DNA from 2 places in the Streptomyces sp. NPDC053432 genome. Region 1 is predicted to be linked to the other one. Evidence: riboswitches for the same ligand, from Rfam matches in the RefSeq annotation. Region 1 holds a riboswitch; the other holds the start of a gene.
What was found. Region 1 has a riboswitch for ZMP and ZTP ahead of ACZ6Y1_RS23375 (serine hydroxymethyltransferase). Riboswitches for the same ligand answer to the same signal wherever they lie in the genome.
Positions count from the first base shown of each region.

Region 1 (7,093 bases):
GAACGCTCGGTTCTCCAGTCGGCGGCCTGGCACGACCTCGCGCTGGCCGGCCTGTCCCGCCACCGCCACCCGGAGGCGGACCTTCCGCCGCGGCCGGCGGTGGTCGTCGGCTACGGGACTCCGTCGGACAGTGCGTGGGCCCCTGCGCTGGCCGCGCTGTCGGCGGTGCTGCCGTAGGGCTCGTGCACGGGTGCGGCGCCGCTGTCGGGGGCGCTGCTCCCGAACCCCCGCGCCTCAAACGCCGGCGGGGCTGGTTTTGGCCGGGGGTTCCCCGAAGCGGGCCAGGGCCAGGGAGCCCGCGAGGGCGACGGCGAAGCCGGCCACCGCGAGCCACGTCAGCCCCTCGCGGGTACGGTCGCCGAGCCAGGCCACCCCCACCACCGCCGGGCCGATCGTCTCGCCCAGCACCATCCCGGCCGTCGCCGCCGTCACCGAGCCGCGTGCCAGCGCCGAGGTGAGGAGGAGGAACGCCGCGCCGCCGCCCAGCAGGAGGGCGTACAGCGCCGGGTTGAGCAGCTCCCGCAGGGAGAAGGAGTCGATCAGCCGCACCGACACCTCCACCACCCCGAAGCCCGTCCCCGAGGCCAGTCCCAGGACGAGCGCCCGCGGCCCGTCCGGGAGCCGCCCGGCCGCCGCGCCCACGGCCAGCACCGTCACCGACACCCCCAGCAGCCCCAGCTTCAGGGCCGGCGTCCCCTCCCCGGAGCCCTCCTCCCCGGAGGCGAGCCCCAGCATCAGCAGCCCCGCGCACACCACCCCCACCGCCAGCCACTCCGTCCGCGACAGCCGCACCTTCAGCAGCCGCGAGGCGACCACCGCCGTCACGGCGAGGCTCGCCGCCAGCGCGGCCCCCACCGTGTAGATGGGGATGTGCCGCAGCGCGATGATCTGCAGGACGAACCCGGCCGCGTCCAGTCCGAGGCCGGCCAGGTAGCGCCACTGGCGGACCGCCCGCAGCAGCAGCCCGGGGTCCACCCCGGAGCCCGTCCCGGGCTCCACGGCCCGCGCCGCCATCGCCTGCAGCACGGACGCCGTACCGAAGCAGACCGCCGCACCGAGCGCACAAACCATCCCAATCAGCACGAACTGACTCTAGGTCACAGTTTCTGCGACGGCCGGATTCCATCCCCCGGGGGCACCGCTCTACGCTGTCCCGACGAACGCAGGGTCCCAGGGGGAGCAGCAGACATGGACAGCAGCAACACCAACCGGCGCCGCATGCGCTCCGGCGCGGTCGCCCTCGGCGGTATGGGTCTGCTCGCGGCGACCCTCGTGGCCTGCGGCAGCAGCGACGAGCCGGACAAGCGCTGCGCGTCCCGTTCCACGCTGGAGCACCTCAACAGCAAGGAGTGCAAGAGCGGCGGCCGCGGCTCGTACTACTACGGCGGCCGCGTCTCCGCCGGCAAGGTCACGGGCGGCAGCTTCGACAAGTCCGCCGTCACCCGTGGCGGCATCGGCGGGCACAGCAGCTCCGGCTCCAGCGGCGGCTGACGAACACGGGACCAGGCAGGACCAGGCACATGAAGCGGCACACCATCGAGCCCCGCCCCGACTGGCAGAAGACCGTCGAGGAGCAGGGGCTGATCTACCCCCTCACCCGCTACCCCGACGACTCGCTGCGCCCCTACTGGGACGAGAGCGCGTACTACTCCTTCTCCCTCCCCGAGGTGGAGGCGCTGGAGAACGTCGTCGAGGAGCTGCACGCCATGTGCCTGGCGGCGGCCGCCCACATCGTCGACCACGACCGCTTCGCCGACCTCGGCATCACCGACCCGAAGCTCGCCGCGCTCATCGCCGACTCCTGGCGGCGCCGCGCCGAACAGCCCTCCCTCTACGGCCGCTTCGACCTGCGCTACGACGGCTCCGGCAGCCCCGCCAAGCTGCTGGAGTACAACGCCGACACCCCCACCTCCCTCGTGGAGGCGGCGAGCCCGCAGTGGTTCTGGATGGAGGAACGCTTCCCCGGCGCCGACCAGTGGAACTCCCTCCACGAGCGCCTCGTCGACGCCTGGCGCCGGCAGGCCGAGCTGCTGCCGCCCGGCGTGCTGCACTTCGCGCACTCCGAGACCGACGAGCTCGGCGAGGACCTGATGACGGTCGCCTACCTCCAGGAGACCGCCGAGCAGGCCGGCATAGACACCCACGCCCTGTCCGTCGAGCAGATCGGCTGGGACAGCCTCACCGGCCGGTTCGTGGACGACAAGCTCCGCTTCATCCGAGGCTGCTTCAAGCTCTACCCGTGGGAGTGGCTGGCCACGGACGAGTTCGGCCCGCAGGTCCTCGGCACGTACGACCTCGGCGGCGGCAGCGGCACCACCTGCTGGATCGAGCCGCTGTGGAAGATGCTGCTCTCCAACAAGGCGCTGCTCGCGATCCTCTGGGAGCTCTTCCCGGAGCACCCGAACCTGCTGCCCGCCTACCTCGACGGCCCCCGCGAACTCGCCGGCACCACCGGCTACGCCGCGAAGCCGCTGCTGGGCCGCGAGGGCGCCGGCGTCACCCTCCACGAGGCCGGCGGCGAGCCGTTCGCACCGGAACCGGACGAGCGGTACTGCTTCCAGGGCCTGGCCCCGCTCCCGGACTTCGACGGCAACCGGGTGGTGCTCGGCGCGTGGGTCGTCGAGGACGAGGCGGCGGGGCTCGGCATCCGCGAATCCGCGGGGCCGGTCACGGACGAGTACGCCCGCTTCCTGCCCCACGTCATCCTGTAGGGCGGGGCGTCAGGCCGAGAGCACCGACCTGAGCTGGTCGAGGCCCCAGTCCAGGTCCTCCTTGCTGATCACCAGCGGAGGTGCGATGCGGATCGTCGACCCGTGCGTGTCCTTCACCAGCACCCCCAGCTCCATCAGCTTCTCGGAGATGTCCCGGCCCGTCCCGCGCGAGGGCTCGATGTCGACGCCCGCCCACAGCCCGCGGCCGCGCACGGCGGTCACCGCGCCCCCGCCGACCAGCAGGTTCAGCTCCCGGTGCAGGTGGTCGCCGAGCTCGGCGGCGCGCTGCTGGTACTCGCCGGTGCGCAGCATCGCGATCACCTCCAGGGCGACGGCGCAGGCGAGCGGGTTCCCGCCGAAGGTCGAACCGTGCTCGCCCGGCTTGAACACCCCGAGCACCTCCCGGTCGGCGACGACGGCCGAGACCGGCACCACGCCGCCCCCGAGCGCCTTGCCGAGGACGTAGACGTCCGGGACGACGCCCTCGTGCTCGCAGGCGAAGGTCTTCCCGGTCCGGCCGAGGCCCGACTGGATCTCGTCCGCCATGAACAGGACGTTCCGCTCGCGCGTCAGGTCCCGTACGCCCCGGAGGTAACCGGCGGGAGGCACCAGGACCCCCGCCTCGCCCTGGATCGGCTCCAGCAGCACGGCGACGGTGTTCTCGGTGACGGCGTGCGCGAGCGCGGTGAGGTCCCCGTACGGGACGATCTCGAAGCCGGGGGTGTACGGGCCGAAGTGGTCCCGGGCTTCGTGGTCCGTGGAGAAGGAGACGATGGTGGTGGTGCGGCCGTGGAAGTTGTCGGCCGCGACCACGATCTTGGCGTGCCCGTCCGGAACGCCCTTGACCTCGTAACCCCACTTGCGCGCGGTCTTCACGGCCGTCTCCACCGCCTCGGCGCCCGTGTTCATGGGCAGCACCATGTCCTTGCCGCACAGGTCGGCGAGTTCGGTGCAGAAATCGGCGAACCGGGCGTGGTGGAAGGCGCGCGAGGTGAGCGTGACCCGCTCCAGCTGCGCGTGGGCGGCGTCGAGCAGCCGGCGGTGGCCGTGCCCGAAGTTGAGCGCCGAGTAGCCGGCGAGCATGTCGAGGTAGCGGCGGCCCTCCACGTCGGTCATCCACGCGCCTTCCGCGGAGGCGACGACGACGGGCAGCGGATGGTAGTTGTGCGCGCTGTGCGCGTCGGCGGAACGGATGGCATCAGCAGTTGTCGACACGGGGTCTCCGATCGTCCGTCAGGCCTGTGACGAGGGTGGCGTCACTTTCCATCCTCGCTCGTACGGCGGGCGGAGAAACCTTTCTCGTGGCGCGCCCGCTAAGCTGGGCGGCACGCACGGCGACTGGCGTACGGAGAACCAACTCCGGGGGAGTCGTGCGCGCACGACCGCAATCAGGGCCGCTCGCCTGGGCCTCGCGGGGACGAGACACGAAATCGACCCCGGAGGAGCCGCCATGAGCGCGAACCACCGTCATCCCGCCCTTCTCGCGACCGACCCCGAACTGGCGTCCTTCGTCGCGGCGGAGGAGACCCTGCAGGCCGAGACGCTGCGCCTGATCCCGAGCGAGAACTACGTCTCGGCGGCCGTCCTGGAAGCCTCCGGCACCGTCCTGCAGAACAAGTACAGCGAGGGCTACCCGGGCCGCCGCTACTACGAGGGCCAGCAGAACATCGACCGCGTCGAGGCGCTGGCGGTCGAGCGCGCCAAGGGCCTGTTCGGCGTGGACCACGCGAACGTGCAGCCGTACTCCGGCTCGCCGGCGAACCTGGCCGTGTACCTCGCCTTCGCGAAGCCCGGCGACACGGTGATGGGCATGGCCCTGCCGATGGGCGGGCACCTGACGCACGGCTGGGGCGTCTCGGCGACGGGCTCGTGGTTCCGCGGCGTGCAGTACGGGGTGCGGGCGGACGACGGGCGCATCGACTACGACGCGGTGCGCGAGCTGGCCCTCGCCGAGCGGCCGAAGATCCTCTTCTGCGGCGGCACCGCGCTGCCGCGCACGATCGACTTCGAGGCCTTCGCGTCGATCGCCGAGGAGGCGGGCTCGGTCCTGGTCGCCGACGTGGCGCACATCGCGGGCCTGATCGCGGGCGGCGCGCACCCGTCCCCGGCGGGGCACGTCGACGTGATCTCCACTACCACGCACAAGACGCTGCGGGGTCCGCGCGGCGCGATGCTGATGTGCCGGGAGGAGCACGCGAAGGCCATCGACAAGGCGGTCTTCCCGGGCCTGCAGGGCGGGCCGCACAACCAGACGACGGCCGGCATCGCGGTCGCCCTCCACGAGGCGGCGCAGCCGTCCTTCACGGCGTACGCCCACGCGGTCGTCGCCAACGCGAAGGCGCTGGCGGCGGCGCTGCTGGAGCGGGGCTTCGACCTGGTGTCGGGCGGCACCGACAACCACCTGATCCTGATGGACCTCACCTCCCGGGAGGTGCCGGGGAAGGTGGCGGCGAAGGCGCTGGACCGGGCGGGGATCGTGGTCAACTACAACACCGTCCCCTTCGACACGCGCAAGCCGTTCGATCCCTCGGGGATCCGGATCGGCACCCCGTCGCTGACGTCCCGGGGGCTGGGGGCCGAGCACATGCCGGTGGTCGCGGACTGGATCGCGCGGTCGGTCGACGCGGCGGCCAAGGGGGATGAGGCGGCGCTGGCCGTCGTCCGTGCGGAGGTCACCTCCCTCATGTCCGCGTACCCGGCCCCGGGCCTTCCCCTGTCCTGACCGGGCCGCCTCTGTTCGCCCGGGCTGAAGGAACGGGGCTCCGCCCCGGACCCCGCTCCTCAAACGCCGGAGGGGCTGGGGTTCCCCGGCGGGGCTGGATTCGGCTGCCCGGGCCGTTGGCTGCCGCCAGAACACGGCGCTCCGCGCCCGCGCCTCAAACGCCGGCGAGGCTGGGTCAACCCCGGCGGATCCAGCCTCGCCGGCGATTGAGGCGCGGGGTCCGGGGCGGAGCCCCGGGGGCTCCGCGCAGCGGAGGCGGTCTGGCCGGCTGTGGTCCCGCCAAGGGAAAGCGGTCGCTCGGCAGGGGTGGGATTCGGCCACCGCGCTACGGCCCGGTACCGGCAGCGGGACCGGCCTCCCGCGGGGGCCGGGCCGGTCGCGGCCCGGCGGCCGCGGAAGGTTCCGGACACCGGCGGGCCCGAGCCCGCCCCCGCACCTGAGAGAATGAAGCCATGGCTTCTGATCGTCCTCGCGCGCTCTCCGGCATCCAGCCCACCTCCGGTTCGTTCCACCTCGGGAACTACCTCGGAGCCATCCGCCAGTACGTCGCCCTGCAGGAGACGCACGACGCCTTCTACATGGTCGTCGACCTGCACGCGATCACCATGCCGCAGGACCCGGCGGCCCTGCGCGCGAACACCCGCCTCTCCGCCGCGCAGCTCCTCGCCGCCGGCCTGGACCCCGAGCGCTGCACGCTCTTCGTCCAGAGCCACGTGCCCGAGCACGCGCAGCTCGCCTGGGTCATGAACTGCATCACCGGCTTCGGCGAGGCCAGCCGGATGACCCAGTTCAAGGACAAGTCCGCCAAGGGCGGGGTCGGCAGCGCCAGCGTCGGCCTGTTCACGTACCCGATCCTCCAGGTCGCCGACATCCTGCTCTACCAGGCGAACTCCGTCCCCGTGGGCGAGGACCAGCGCCAGCACGTCGAGCTGACCCGCGACCTCGCGGAGCGCTTCAACCAGCGCTTCGGCCAGACCTTCACGCTCCCCGCCGCGCACATCGTCAAGGAGACCGCGAAGATCTACGACCTCCAGGACCCGTCGATCAAGATGTCGAAGTCGGCGTCCTCGCCCAAGGGCCTGATCAACCTCCTCGACGAGCCCAAGGTCACCGAGAAGAAGGTCAAGAGCGCGGTCACGGACACCGAGACCGAGATCCGCTACGACACCGAGAAGAAGCCCGGCGTCAGCAACCTGCTCACGATCTACTCCACCCTCACGGGCGAGACCGTCTCCGAGCTGGAGGCGAAGTACGAGGGCAAGGGCTACGGCGCGCTGAAGACCGACCTGGCCGGCGTGATGGTGGACTTCGTCACGCCGTTCAAGCAGCGCACGCAGGAGTACCTGGACGACCCGGAGACGCTGGACTCCATCCTGGCGAAGGGCGCGGAGAAGGCCCGGGCGGTCGCCGCCGAGACCCTCGCGCAGGCCTACGACCGCATCGGTTTCCTGCCCGCCAAGCACTGACGGGCACGCCCGGAAGACGGGCCTGGCGGTACAGGGGGTGCTGGCCGCACACTGGGGCGACAGCACGCATTCGACGACGGAGGAGACATACGTGGGGACCGTAACGCTCGGCGTTTCGATCGCGGTCCCGGAGCCGTACGGCAGCCAGCTCCAGGAGCTGCGCGCCGGCTTCGGGGACGCCGCCGCGCACGGTA
Region 1 covers NZ_JBVJKF010000014.1:126,950-134,042, reverse strand. Annotated here, with positions in the region: gene pdxR (MocR-like pyridoxine biosynthesis transcription factor PdxR) at 1-177, shown strand, start outside; gene ACZ6Y1_RS23395 (DMT family protein) at 235-1,071, opposite strand; gene ACZ6Y1_RS23390 (hypothetical protein) at 1,189-1,491, shown strand; gene ACZ6Y1_RS23385 (glutathionylspermidine synthase family protein) at 1,521-2,711, shown strand; gene rocD (ornithine--oxo-acid transaminase) at 2,721-3,926, opposite strand; ZMP/ZTP riboswitch at 4,036-4,126, shown strand; gene ACZ6Y1_RS23375 (serine hydroxymethyltransferase) at 4,162-5,433, shown strand; gene trpS (tryptophan--tRNA ligase) at 5,886-6,899, shown strand; gene ACZ6Y1_RS23365 (2'-5' RNA ligase family protein) at 6,991-7,093, shown strand, end outside.

Region 2 (7,093 bases), on a different contig from region 1:
AGGAGCTGATCGCCGCCCGCCGGCGCCGCGACGGCATCCCGCCCGCCTACGAGAACTGCGGCACCGCCGGGGACCAACCCGACCAGGTCCTGGTCGGCTGCTCGGTCCCCGACCGGGAGACCGCCTTCGCGCACGCCCTCACCCGGGCCGTCTCCGCCACCATGGCGGTGTCCGGCGGCCACGAGGGCCGCGTCCCGCGCCCCTGGGACCGCGCGCTGAACTGGTTCGTCTCCTCCTACCCCCTGCTCGGCGGGCCGGCGTCCGGCCTGACCCTCGTCGCCGACGCCGAGCCGGCCCGCGCCCAGGGCATCGCCGTCGCCGCCGTCAGACCATCGCCGGGGAGATCTACATCAAACTCGGTCGAGGAGGTCTACGACCGGATCGCCGGCGACCTGCGCCGCATCCGGCGGCTCGCGACCCTGCGCGGCAAGGGCCGCGGCGACATCCTGGGCGAGCCGCTCCCGCACGGCGCGCACCGCCCGTACGCGGACCTCGACGAGTTCTACCGGCGCGGCCTGGTCCAGGGCTTCGACCTGCACGTGCACGAGGACCGCGGGCTCCTGCCCGCCGGGCAGGTCCAGGAGATCCGGGCGCTGGCCCACCCGCCGGTGCCGTGGGACGCGAAGCTCGCCCGCTGGTTCGACGAGTTCGTGCCGCGCCCCGACCCCGTACGGTCGTACGCGCGCCCGGCGCCCCGCCAGGCCTCCACCCCGGACATCCCGCGCGCGGGGCCGCTGGTTCGCGCCCGAGGAGGTGGCCCGCTGCACCTTCGGCGTGGTGCCGGACACCTCGGGCTCGATGAACGCCGCCCTGCTCGGCAAGGCGCTGGGCGCCATCGCCTCGTACGAGCAGGCCCGCGACGTACCGGCGGAGGGCTGGTGCGACACCCTGCGGATCCGGCGCGAGCACGCCCACCTCGTCCCGGAGGGCGCCACCCTGCCGTTCACCCCGAAGGGGCCGGTCCTCCGCCTGACCTGACCGCGTCCGGGCCTCCCGTGAACGGCGACGCCCCCGCACCGCCGGGCGGCGGTGCGGGGGCGTCGTGTGCCGGGGGCCGGCTCAGTCGAGGTAGTCGCGCAGGACCTGCGAACGCGACGGGTGGCGCAGCTTCGACATGGTCTTGGACTCGATCTGGCGGATGCGCTCACGGGTCACCCCGTACACGCGGCCGATCTCGTCCAGCGTCTTCGGCTGGCCGTCGTTGAGGCCGTAGCGCATGGAGACCACGCCCGCCTCGCGCTCCGACAGCGTCCCCAGGATCGACTGGAGCTGCTCCTGGAGGAAGGTGAAGGAGACCGCGTCGGCCGGCACGACCGCCTCGGAGTCCTCGATGAGGTCACCGAACTCGCTGTCGCCCTCCTCACCCAGGGGGGTGTGCAGGGAGATCGGCTCACGGCCGTACTTCTGGACCTCGATGACCTTCTCGGGGGTCATGTCGAGTTCCTTGCCCAGCTCCTCCGGGGTGGGCTCACGGCCCAGGTCCTGGAGCATCTGGCGCTGCACGCGGGCGAGCTTGTTGATGATCTCGACCATGTGGACCGGGATGCGGATGGTGCGCGACTGGTCGGCCATGGCGCGCGTGATCGCCTGCCGGATCCACCAGGTCGCGTACGTGGAGAACTTGAAGCCCTTGGTGTAGTCGAACTTCTCCACGGCGCGGATCAGGCCGACGTTGCCCTCCTGGATCAGGTCCAGGAAGAGCATGCCGCGGCCGGTGTAGCGCTTGGCGAGGGAGACCACGAGGCGGAGGTTGGCCTCCAGCAGGTGGTTCTTCGCGCGGCGGCCGTCCTCGACCAGGATCTCCAGCTCGCGCTTGAAGGCGGGCTTGTGGTCCTCCTCCTCTTCGAGCTTGTACTCGGAGAACAGGCCCGCCTCGATGCGCTTGGCGAGCTCGACCTCCTGCTCGGCGTTGAGGAGCGGCACCTTGCCGATGAGCTTGAGGTAGTCCTTGACGGGGTCGGCGGTGGCACCGGCGACCATGACGGTCTGCGCCGGGGCGTCGTCCTCGTCGTCGTCGGACAGCACGAAGCCCTGACCGCCGCCGGCCTTGGGCGACTCCTCCTCGGGCTCGTCAGCGAGGTCCTCGACCGCCCAGTCCTCGCCCTCGACGACCGGGTTCTCGCCCTCGTCGGCGTCCTTGGCGGTGGTCTTCTTCGCGGCCGCGGTCTTCTTGACCGCGGTCTTCTTCGCGGCGGTCTTCTTGACCGTGCGCTTCTTCGGCTCGGCGGCGACCGTGTCGGACGCCGCCTCGCCGGCGGGAGCGGCAGCGGCCGGCGTGGCGGATATCGCCGAGGCCGTGGCCGGCGTGCTGGTGGCGGCCGTCTTGCGCGCGCCGATGGGGCGCGGCGGGGCGACGGCCTTCTTGGTCACGGTACGGGCAGGGGCTGCGGCCGCCTTGCGGGGCTTCTTGGCGGCAGCCTTCGTGGCGGGGGCGGCGCTGACGTGGAGGGCGACGCCCTCCTCGTCCAGGACCTGGTTCAGGCTGCGCAGGACCCGCTTCCACTGGTCCACCGGGATGCGGCCGGCCTCGAAGGCCTGGCGCACGTCGTCACCGTTGATGTGACCCTGCTCGCGGCCGCGCTCGACGAGCGCGACGAGGGCCTCCGATTCGGCGATCTCCGGAGGGAACGTACGGGACGGGCTGAGCGACACAAGGAGCCTCTCGTTGCGAGCAGATAAGGGATCGGCGGGACATCATCGCGCGAACTTGGGAAACAGACCCGAGGGGGTCTGTATTCCGGGCCGCGCGAGGACACCTGTCGGTTCATCGCACGCTCGAGTCGATTCGTTACGCGCTGAATTGAGTGACCTGCGCCACGCCGCCGACGGGCAACCTGCCGACGGGGATTCCGTCCGCCCCCGCCGTCAGTCCGTTTTGCGGGCTTCGATGAGGAAACGGGCGGTATGTGCGACGAACGGACCTTCGCGTTCGATCTGTTCGTGCAGCTCGCGCAGCCGGTCCCGGTACTGCCCGACCGTGAAGCCGGGCACCATCCAGATCACCTTCCTGAGGAAGTAGATCACGGCTCCGATGTCGTGGAACTCCGTACGGAGCCGTTCGGAGCGCAGGTCGACGACCTCCAGGCCGGCCTTCGTGGCGTCGCTCACGGCGTCGTCGGGGTGGCGTGCGCCCCGGACCTCCTCCGGCTGGGGCCCCAGGAAGTACTCGACGAGCTCGAAGACGCTCGCCGGCCCGACCTGCTGGGAGAGGTAGGTGCCCCCGGGGGTCAGGACCCGTGCGATCTCGTCCCACCAGATGGTCACCGGATGGCGGCTGGCGACGAGCTCGAAGGCCTCGTCGCCGAAGGGCAGGGGCGGCTCGTCCGTGTCGGCCACCACGACCGCGCCGAGCGGGTGCAGCAGCCGGGTCGCCCGGTCGATGTTGGGCGGCCAGGACTCGGTGGCCGCCGTCAGCGGCGGCAGCGGGCCGGCCCCGGCCAGGACCTCGCCCCCGCCGGTCTGGATGTCCAGGGCGGACCGGACGCGGGCCAGCCGCTCGCGCAGCAGCCGCTGGTACCCCCAGGAGGGACGCTGCTCGGTCGCCCGGCCGTCGAGCCAGGAGAAGTCCCAGCCGTCCACGGAGACCGACTCGGCTTCCGCGACAAGATGGTCGAAAGTACGCGTCATGCCCTGATCCTCGCAGGCCGGGCCCCGGTCGACCACCGGATATGTCGACTACAGTGGACGCGGGCCGTGACTGGCGTTCGGGTGGATCACCACCGGGGAGCGGCCCGGCGTACTCCGGTACGTCGTCTGCCGCGCGCCTGGGCGAACCGCGATCCGCAGCGACGTTCAGGAGACCCCGTGACGACTGCCCAGACTGCCCCCGCCGCCGCTCCCGCCGCCGGCTCCGCCCGGCTGATGGACGGCACGGCCCTCGCCCGCCGCATCTCGGAGCGGACGGCCGCCTACGCGGCGAAGATCACCGAGCGCACCGGCACCGCGCCCTGCCTCGCGACCGTACTGGTCGGCGAGGACCCCGCCTCCGTGACCTACGTCCGGATGAAGCAGAACCGTTGCGCCAAGGCCGGGATCACCTCCCGCCACGTGGAGCTGCCGGCCGCGACCACCACCGAGGAACTGGTCGCCGCGATCACCGCGCTCTCCGAGGACCCGGAGATCAGCGGCATCCTGCTCCAGCACCCCGTCCCGCACCACATCGACGAGCGCGCCGCCTTCGAGGCCATCGCCCCCGGCAAGGACGTCGACGGGGTCACCATGCACTCCTTCGCGGCCATGGGCTTCGGGCTGCCCGGCTTCGTCTCCTGCACCCCGGGCGGCATCATGCGCCTGCTCGCCGAGTACGACGTGGACCTGACCGGCAAGCACGCCGTGGTCGTCGGCCGCAGCGCGATCCTGGGCAAGCCCGCCGGGATGCTGCTGCTGGAGCAGAACGCCACCGTCACCTACTGCCACTCCCGCACCAAGGACCTCTCCTCGATCGTGCGCCAGGCGGACGTGCTGGTCGCCGCCGTCGGCAAGGCCGAGTTCATCCGGGGCGAGGACATCAAGCCGGGCGCGGTGGTCCTGGACGCCGGTTACAACGAGGGCAACGTCGGCGACGTCCACTTCGAGTCGGCGGCCGCCCGCGCCTCGCTGATCACCCCGGTCCCGGGCGGGGTCGGCCCGATGACCATCGCGGTCCTGCTGGAGCAGACCGTCCAGGCGGCCGCGGCGCAGGCCGGGCTGGACCTCGCGGACCTCTGACCCGCACCGCGCCCGCGCGCACGGCGAACGCCCCGGACCCTTCGGCCCGGGGCGTCCCGTTTCCCGCGGCCGGGCCGCATGACCTCACAGGTAATCGACCCGTCGGCGGCGGCGCGGCAGGGTGGGGGCATCGGGTTCCGGAGCTGCGCACTCAGAGCCGGGACCCGGTACCCACCCCGCGTTCCTACCTCGATGGAGGCTGACCAGCCATGTCCGCGACCCTCATCGGTACCCTCGCCCGCACCACCGAGCCGCAGACCGCCCTGCGCCGCTTCCTCGCCCTCGACTCCGTCGTCACCACCGGCAACGGGCTGGCGTACGCGGCCTTCTCCGCCCCGCTCGGGAGGCTGCTCGGGGTCGGGCAGGGTCTCCTGCTGGGACTGGGCGTCTTCCTGGCCGTCTTCGGCGCGGGGGTGGGCCGGCTCGCCTCGCGGCGCCGGCCGGCCGCCTTCCCCGTCAAGTTCGTCATCGAGGCGAACTACGCCTGGGCCGTGCTCAGCCTGGTGTCCCTGCTCGCCTGGTTCACGCCCACCACCGCCGGCCTGGTGTGGATCCCGGCGCAGGCCCTCACCGTGGCCTCGTTCGCCCTGCTGCAGCAGCTCGCCCTGCGCTCAGTCGCCGAGTGAGCGCAGGTACTTCACCGTCGCCGGGTCGGCCGGGAGCATCGTCTCGATGGCCAGCTCGGCGACGGTCACGTCCATGGGCGTGTTGAAGGTCGCGATCGAGGACACGAAGGACAGCAGGTGGCCGTCGTGCTCGATGACCAGCGGCAGCGCGATGTACGGGACGGCTTCCTCCGGCCCGGCGCCGCCGGGCCGCTCCGGGACGGGGTAGGCAGACACCTCCTCGTACAGCGCGCGCAGCGGCTCGGAGCGGGCCAGCGCGATCTGCCGCTCCATCTGGGCCAGCAGGTGTCCGCGCCACTCCTTCAGGTTGCGGATCCTCGGCGCCAGGCCCTCGGGGTGCAGGGTGATCCGCATGGCGTTCAGGGGCGGCGCCAGCAGGTGCTCCGGCAGCCCCTCCATCAGCATCATGACGCCCCGGTTCGCGGCGATCACGTGGTACGTGGCGTCCACGACCAGCGCCGGGTAGGGCTCGTAGCCGGTCAGCAGGCGCTGAATGCCCTCGCGCAGCGTCTCCATCGCCGGGTCGTCCAGAGCCGTCTGCGCGTAGCGGGGGGCGTAACCCGCCGCCAGGAGGAGCGCGTTCTGCTCCCGTACCGGTACGTCCAGGCGGTCGGCGAGCCTCAGTACCATCTCCTCGCTCGGCCGGGACCGTCCGGTCTCGATGAAACTGATGTGCCGCGACGAGGAGTCGGCCCGGCCCGCCAGTTCCAGCTGGCTGATCCCGCGCCGCTCCCGCCAGGCGCGCAGCAGGGCCCCGACCGTGGGTGCGATGGTGGTCATGTTCACGACCGTAGCCGAGATGTCCGTCCCAAGTGGGGCCGGTTCAGCCCACGTCGAGGACGTTCCGCAGGCCGAGACGGTAGCGCCACAGGTCGTGCCGCTTGGCGGACTCGACCTCCGGAGCCCGGTACAGCGGCCGGATCGCGCAGCGCGCGCTCGGGGAGCCGTCGCGGTCCAGGAGGGCGTTGACGGCCGCCCGGGCCGAGGCGTTCGCGCCCTCCATCGTGGCGAGGTCGATGTCCACCGCGACGTAGTCCCCGCTGAGGAAGAAGTTCGGGACGCGGGTGCGGGCGCTCGGCCGGTTGTGGAGGGTGCCGACGGGGTGGATCAGCAGCTGGTCCTGGTTGGTGGGGTTCGGGGTGCCGAGCCCGTCGACACCCGGGTCCAGGTGCCAGGAGTGCAGGGTGGAGTCGCGCAGGAGGGTCTTCCCGCTGTCGTTCAGGGAGGCCTTCAGCTGGGCCCACACCTCGCGGGCCACCTCGTCGCGCGTGCACTGCTTTGCCGTCTTCCCGTACAGGATCCCGGGCTTGTCCCACTCCGAGATGTCCACCGACAGGCAGTCGGCCGCCGCCCCGTCGCCGTAGTCGGCGGGGAAGTCGCGAGCGGGCCAGTGCTCCGCCTGCTGGATCGCGGTCAACGACCAGGGCGAGTCGATGCAGTTGAGGTGGCCGTGCACCAGCGCGGCGCGTTCGGTGAGGTAGAACTGGATGCCCGTCATCCAGTCGGTCTGCAGCTGGTCGCAGCGCCCCAGCATCGGGTCGGCGGCGCGCAGAGCGGCACTCCAGGTGCGGCGGGCGTGCTCCACGGGCAGGGCGCTGACGTAGTGGTCGGCGGTGACGGTCTGCCGGGCGCCGTCCGGGCCCTCGACGGCGACCCCGCTCACCGCGCCGTCCCCGTACCGCACCTCGCGCACCGTCCAGCCGATCCTGAACTCCACGCCGAGGGAGCGCAGATGGGCCTCCCAGGGGTCGATCCACGCC
Region 2 covers NZ_JBVJKF010000003.1:256,797-263,889, forward strand. Annotated here, with positions in the region: partial or broken gene ACZ6Y1_RS07265 (hypothetical protein) at 1-978, shown strand, start outside; gene ACZ6Y1_RS07270 (RNA polymerase sigma factor) at 1,060-2,652, opposite strand; gene ACZ6Y1_RS07275 (methyltransferase domain-containing protein) at 2,866-3,627, opposite strand; ZMP/ZTP riboswitch at 3,684-3,777, shown strand; gene ACZ6Y1_RS07280 (bifunctional 5,10-methylenetetrahydrofolate dehydrogenase/5,10-methenyltetrahydrofolate cyclohydrolase) at 3,862-4,707, shown strand; gene ACZ6Y1_RS07285 (hypothetical protein) at 4,917-5,333, shown strand; gene ACZ6Y1_RS07290 (helix-turn-helix domain-containing protein) at 5,319-6,113, opposite strand; gene ACZ6Y1_RS07295 (hydroxysqualene dehydroxylase) at 6,157-7,093, opposite strand, start outside.
Region 2: another riboswitch for ZMP and ZTP. It lies ahead of ACZ6Y1_RS07280 (bifunctional 5,10-methylenetetrahydrofolate dehydrogenase/5,10-methenyltetrahydrofolate cyclohydrolase); the one in region 1 lies ahead of ACZ6Y1_RS23375 (serine hydroxymethyltransferase).